One region of the Streptomyces sp. NPDC057271 genome, then DNA from elsewhere that is predicted to be linked to it. Evidence: predicted binding sites of a transcription regulator. Region 1 holds the regulator's gene; the other holds the start of a gene.
What was found. The regulator HrcA, encoded in region 1, represses chaperone genes, less so after heat shock. The targets are predictions, from matches to a motif close to TTNGCACTCNGNNNNNCNGAGTGCNAA.
Positions count from the first base shown of each region.

Region 1 (3,403 bases):
CCAGCCACCCCGCCTACCGCCCGTTGAACGCGTCCTTCAACCGCGAGAACAGCCCCTGCTGACCCGGCTGACAGTGCCGACCCGGGGGACGACCCCCGGACCCCCAGCCACCCCGCCTACCGCCCGTTGAACGCGTCCTTCAACCGCGAGAACAGCCCCTGCCGACCCGGCTGACAGTGCCGACCCGGGGGACGACCCCCGGACCCCCAGCCACCCCGCCTACCGCCCGTTGAACGCGTCCTTCAACCGCGAGAACAGCCCCTGCTGACCCGGCTGGAACTGGCCCGTCGGCCGCTCCTCGCCGCGCAGCTTCGCCAGTTCGCGCAGCAGCCGCTCCTGCTCGGCGTCGAGCTTCGACGGCGTGGTCACCTCGACGTGCACGATCAGGTCGCCGCGGCCGCCACCACGCAGGTGCGTGATGCCGCGCCCGTGCAGCGGGATCGACTGGCCGGACTGGGTGCCCGGGCGGATGTCGACCTCCTCCATCCCGTCGAGCGTCTGCAACGGCACCTTCGTACCGAGCGCTCCCGCCGTCATCGGAATGGTGACCGTGCAGTGCAGGTCGTCGCCACGGCGCTGGAAGACCTCGTGCGGGACCTCGTGGATCTCGACGTACAGGTCACCGGCGGGGCCGCCGCCGGGACCGACCTCGCCCTCGCCCGCGAGCTGGATGCGCGTGCCGTTGTCGACACCGGCCGGGATCTTCACGGTGAGCGTGCGCCGCGAACGGACCCGTCCGTCGCCCGCGCACTCGGGGCACGGGGTCGGGACGACCGTGCCGAAGCCCTGGCACTGGGGGCAGGGGCGGGAGGTCATGACCTGGCCCAGGAAGGACCGCGTGACCTGCGAGACCTCACCGCGGCCGCGGCACATGTCACAGGTCTGGGCGGACGTGCCGGGCGCGGCACCCTCGCCGGAGCAGGTCGTACAGACGACCGCCGTGTCGACCTGGATGTCCTTCGTCGTGCCGAAGGCGGCCTCGTTGAGGTCGATCTCCAGCCGGATCATGGCGTCCTGGCCGCGGCGTGTGCGCGAGCGCGGCCCTCGCTGTGACGCCGTACCGAAGAAGGCGTCCATGATGTCCGAGAAGTTCCCGAAGCCGCCCTGGCCGAAGCCACCGGCTCCACCACCGCCGCCGGACGCGGACAGCGGGTCGCCACCGAGGTCGTAGACCTGCTTCTTCTGCGGGTCCGACAGCACCTCGTAGGCGGCGTTGATCTCCTTGAACCGCTCCTGCGTCTTCGGATCGGGATTGACATCCGGGTGCAGCTCGCGGGCGAGCCGCCGGAATGCCTTCTTGATCTCGTCCTGGGACGCGTCGCGGCGCACGCCGAGTACGGCGTAGTAGTCCGTGGCCACTTACGACTCCGCCAGGATCTGTCCGACGTAACGTGCCACTGCGCGTACCGCTCCCATCGTTCCGGGGTAGTCCATGCGGGTCGGTCCGACCACGCCGAGTTTGGCGACTGCCTCGTCGCCCGAACCGTAGCCGACCGCGACGACGGACGTGGAGGTGAGGCCCTCATGGGCGTTCTCGTGCCCGATCCGTACGGTCATGCCCGAGTCCTTGGCCTCGCCCAGCAGCTTGAGGAGCACGACCTGCTCCTCCAGTGCTTCGAGAACGGGCCTGATCGTGAGGGGGAAGTCATGGCCGAAGCGGGTGAGATTGGCGGTGCCGCCGATCATCAACCGCTCCTCATGCTCCTCCACCAGGGTTTCGAGCAGGGTCGCGAGCACCGTCGAGACCGTGCCGCGGTCCTCCGTCTCCTCGAAGGACTCCGGAAGATCCTGCACCAGCTGCGGCACGTCCGCGAAACGGCGGCCGACGACGCGGCTGTTGAGCCGGGCTCGCAGGTCCGCGAGCGAGGCCTCGCCGAACGGTGCCGGGCAGTCGATCATCCGCTGCTCGACCCGGCCGGTGTCCGTGATCAGCACCAGCATCAGCCGGGCCGGGGCCAGCGCGAGCAGCTCCACGTGGCGGACCGTCGAGCGGGTCAGCGACGGGTACTGCACGACGGCGACCTGCCGGGTCAGCTGCGCGAGCAGCCGCACCGTGCGCCCGACGACGTCGTCGAGGTCGACGGCTCCGTCGAGGAAGTTGTGGATAGCGCGCCGCTCGGGCGTCGACAGCGGCTTGACGCCGGCGAGCCGGTCGACGAAGAGGCGGTAGCCCTTGTCGGTCGGAATGCGTCCGGCGCTGGTGTGAGGCTGGGCGATGTAGCCCTCGTCCTCCAGGACGGCCATGTCGTTGCGCACGGTGGCGGGCGAGACGCCGAGCTTGTGGCGCTCCGTGAGCGCCTTGGAGCCGACCGGCTCCTCCGTCCCGACATAGTCCTGGACGATGGCGCGCAGCACCTCGAGTCTGCGTTCGCTGAGCATCGCGCACACCTCCAGCTGTCGTATCGGTTGCTCCGCATTTGGCACTCGCCCTGTTCGAGTGCCAGGAATCCCCCGGCCAGTGTACGGCGGCGGGCATCGCTCCTGGCAAGGAGGCCGTGTCGGAGGCCACGTCGTTGCGGATAGCGTCGCGGTATGGATGTCGATTGGGAAGAGTACGGCTGGGAGCGGCTCGGTAACGGGGTGGGCAGGCGTCGGCTGCCCGGCTGGGACGCCACGGTGGGCCTGGTGCTGGGCGAGCGGGCCGTGCTGCTCTACGACACGGGCTCGACGCTCGCCGAGGGCGCCGAGCTGCGGGCGCAGGCGGAGGCGCTCACGGGCGGCCGGAGAGTGACGCACATCGCACTGAGTCACCCGCACTTCGATCATGTGCTGGGCACGGCGGTCTTCGCGGGGGCGGAGGTGTTCGGGGCGGTGGGCCTGGACGAGCTGATGCGGCGGGAGCGGCACGCGCTGCGGGAGGACGCGGTACGACAAGGGGTGGCGGAGTCGGCGGCGACGGAGGCCGTGGACACCCTCGTCCTTCCGGGGCACATGGTGTCGGGCGAGTGGACGCTGGACCTGGGCGGCCGCCAGGTGCTGCTGGCCAACGTCGGGCCGGGGCACTCGGGTCACGACCTGGCGCTGCTGGTCCCGGACGTCGACGGGGTGGAGGTCGTCTTCTGCGGCGACCTCGTCGAGGAGTCGGGCGAGCCGCAGGCCGGCAGTGACGCCGTCGGCTCGCGCTGGCCGGCGGCCCTGGACCGGCTGCTGGCGCTGGGCGGGGAGGACGCGCTGTACGTGCCGGGGCACGGGGCGGTGGTGGACGCGGCGTTCGTGCGGCGCCAGCGGGATGAGCTGGCACGGCGCTTCTCCGTCGCATAACGTCGCCCGAATGCGCAGCTACAACCCGGATCTGACGCCCCCTTGGAAGCGATCCGCCCCGGTGCCGGAGGTGCCGGCGGAGGTGGACCTCGTGGTGGAGGAGGTCTCGACAGGCTTCTGCGGAGCGGTGATCCGCTGCGAG
Region 1 covers NZ_JBHUYJ010000043.1:26-3,428, forward strand. The annotation lists gene dnaJ (molecular chaperone DnaJ) at 220-1,359, opposite strand; gene hrcA (heat-inducible transcriptional repressor HrcA) at 1,360-2,379, opposite strand; gene ACFUJR_RS20645 (MBL fold metallo-hydrolase) at 2,533-3,261, shown strand; gene ACFUJR_RS20650 (DUF3097 domain-containing protein) at 3,272-3,403, shown strand, end outside.

Region 2 (3,403 bases), on a different contig from region 1:
CGCTGACGCAGCCGGGCCTGTCCGAGCGCCGCCGAGACCAGCTCGGCGGGGTGCTCACGGCGCAGCCGGGAGGCGACGGCGAGTTCCCGGGCCGGGTCGTAGTCGCGCAGGGCGTCGAGCAGCGTCTGGCCCTCGGGGGAGAGCAGGGCGGTGAAGGCGGCGAGGTCGGTCACCCGTCCCATTGTGGGCCAGCCGGGGGATGGTGGGCGCCGGGCGGCGGTGTCGGCGGCCCTGGGGGTCTCGGCGCTGACAGGATGCGGCGCCATGCAGCTAGTAAGACAAAAAGAACAGATGCGCACTAAGCGGGCGCTGTTCCTCCGTCGTTCGGTGGCTGCGGCGCTTGTCGTCGCCGCGCTCGGATCCGCCTGTGCGGGCCCCTCCGGCGAGGAAGGGGGCGCCGAGAGCGGACGCAAGGCGCCCGCGCCTCCCGCCGCCGGCCAGCAGCAGGGCCAGGGTGCGGCCGCCGCACTCGACTCGTACGTCGAGAAGGTCCGCGAGCGCCGCGCCGCGCGGGTGCTCGCCGCCAAGAAGTGGGGGCTCGAACGCCCGCCCCTGGAGGCTCCGGCCCCGCCCGTGGTGAAGCCGAAGATCACCACGCGCAAGGGCTTCGAGACCGACGGCGAGGGCCTGCCGCCGGTCTTCACCACCGTGCCGACCAAGCAGAAGGTCGTCTTCCTGACGATCGACGACGGTGCGGAGAAGGACCCCGAGCTGCTGCGGATGATGAGCGAGCTGCAGATCCCCTACAGCGCCTTCCTCAGCGACTACGTCGTCAAGGACGACTACGGGTACTTCGAGAAGATGCGGGACTCCGGGGTCTCCCTGCACAACCACACCCTCAACCACCGCTATCTGCCCGGCCTTTCGTACGCGGCGCAGAAGCGGGAGATCTGCGGCATGCAGGACGTCATCGAGAAGCGGTACGGCAAGCGGCCCCCGCTCTTCCGCCCGCCGTACGGCAACTACAACGAGGACACGCTGCGCGCGGCGAAGACGTGTGGTGTGAAGGCGGTCCCGCTCTGGGCCGCGGAGGCCTTCCCGGACCGGATGGAGTGGCGCGAGTGGGACCGGGACCTGCACCCCGGTGACATCGTGCTCACGCACTTCCGCGGCAAGGGAGACTGGAAGGGCTCGATGGCCGACATGGTCCGCCGCGTGATGAAGACGATCACGGCCAAGGGGTACGCGGTCGCGAAGCTCGAGGACTACGTGTGAGACGCGCGCGCCGGGTGGCGGCGGTCCTGGTGCTGGCCGGCGCGCTCGCGGGGGTGACGGGGAGCGCCTCGTCCGTGGACCCGATCGAGCGGCTGGGCCGTAAGGCGGCCGCACGGGTCGGGGAGGCGGGGGCGGGCAGCGGGGCGCTCTCGAGGACGGCGGCCGGCGTCTTGCACACGCTCTCCCGCCCGGACGACGGCGCGGCGCCGTCAAGGGCCGGTGAGGCCGACCGGGGGTGAGGGCGTTCCGGTCGGGTGCGCGGGATGCGCGTGGGTCACCACTTCCGCATCGCGAGGAAGGTGAGGGCGGCCAGGGCGAGTACGCCCTCGCGGACCAGGAAGAGCGGTCCGGTCAGGGTGGCGGCACCGGTGCGCACCGAGGGCCGGGGGGTCGTCACGCTCGCACCCTTGTACGGAACCTTCGGCTCCGTCGCGCCGTTGCCCGTACCGGGACCGAATCGCCACGCGGCACTGAATTGGCACTCCGCTTGACCGAGTGCTAATCGCAGTCATAGTCTCGGCTCTGGCACTCACCACTGGAGAGTGCCAACACAGCGACGGGCAGGTCCGGCACCCGCGACGACGGATCCACCTGGTCGCCACCCCAGACAGTTAGCCCCGTGAGATCTCCGAAGGGGGAGGTCGGATCGTGACGACCACCAGCTCCAAGGTTGCCATCAAGCCGCTCGAGGACCGCATTGTGGTCCAGCCGCTCGACGCCGAGCAGACCACCGCCTCTGGCCTGGTCATCCCGGACACCGCGAAGGAGAAGCCCCAGGAGGGTGCTGTCCTCGCCGTGGGTCCGGGCCGCTTCGAGAACGGCGAGCGCCTGCCGCTCGACGTCAAGGTCGGCGATGTCGTGCTGTACAGCAAGTACGGCGGCACCGAGGTGAAGTACAACGGCGAGGAGTTCCTCGTCCTCTCGGCTCGCGACGTGCTCGCGATCATCGAGAAGTAATTCACCGAAGTACCTGAAGCACATGCTTTGAGCTGCGCCCCTGACCCCGCACCGGGCGTCCGGGGCGCAGTTCGGTTTCACCAGTTTTTCGACATCCGAGAGGGCTGAATCGCTCCCATGGCGAAGATCCTGAAGTTCGACGAGGACGCCCGTCGCGCCCTTGAGCGCGGCGTCAACAAGCTTGCCGACACCGTGAAGGTGACGATCGGCCCGAAGGGTCGCAACGTCGTCATCGACAAGAAGTTCGGCGCTCCCACCATCACCAACGACGGTGTCACGATCGCCCGTGAGGTCGAGATCGAGGACCCGTACGAGAACCTCGGCGCCCAGCTGGTGAAGGAGGTGGCGACCAAGACCAACGACATCGCGGGTGACGGCACCACCACCGCCACCGTGCTCGCCCAGGCTCTGGTCCGCGAGGGCCTGAGGAACGTCGCCGCCGGTGCCTCCCCGGCCGCCCTGAAGAAGGGCATCGACGCCGCGGTCAAGGCCGTCTCCGACGAGCTGCTCGCGACCGCCCGTCCGATCGAGGACAAGTCGGACATCGCCGCCGTGGCCGCGCTCTCCGCGCAGGACCAGCAGGTCGGCGAGCTCATCGCCGAGGCGATGGACAAGGTCGGCAAGGACGGTGTCATCACCGTCGAGGAGTCCAACACCTTCGGCCTGGAGCTCGACTTCACCGAGGGCATGGCCTTCGACAAGGGCTACCTGTCCCCGTACATGGTGACCGACCAGGAGCGTATGGAGGCCGTCCTCGACGACCCGTACATCCTGATCCACCAGGGCAAGATCTCCTCGATCCAGGACCTCCTGCCGCTCCTCGAGAAGGTCATCCAGGCCGGCTCCTCCAAGCCGCTGCTGATCATCGCCGAGGACGTCGAGGGCGAGGCCCTGTCGACCCTGGTCGTCAACAAGATCCGTGGCACCTTCAACGCCGTGGCCGTCAAGGCCCCGGGCTTCGGCGACCGCCGCAAGGCGATGCTCGGCGACATGGCCACCCTCACCGGTGCCACCGTCATCGCCGAGGAGGTCGGCCTCAAGCTCGACCAGGCCGGTCTGGACGTGCTGGGCACCGCCCGCCGCGTGACCATCACCAAGGACGACACCACCATCGTCGACGGTGGCGGCAACTCCGAGGACGTCGCGGGCCGCGTCAACCAGATCAAGGCCGAGATCGAGTCCACCGACTCCGACTGGGACCGCGAGAAGCTCCAGGAGCGCCTCGCGAAGC
Region 2 covers NZ_JBHUYJ010000005.1:146,284-149,686, forward strand. The annotation lists gene ACFUJR_RS04320 (SAM-dependent methyltransferase) at 1-182, opposite strand, end outside; gene ACFUJR_RS04325 (polysaccharide deacetylase family protein) at 292-1,215, shown strand; gene ACFUJR_RS04330 (hypothetical protein) at 1,212-1,454, shown strand; gene ACFUJR_RS04335 (hypothetical protein) at 1,490-1,612, opposite strand; gene groES (co-chaperone GroES) at 1,864-2,172, shown strand; gene groL (chaperonin GroEL) at 2,290-3,403, shown strand, end outside.
Region 2: a site for HrcA is predicted at 1,691-1,717, ahead of groES (co-chaperone GroES). Genes of this name have one in related genera too.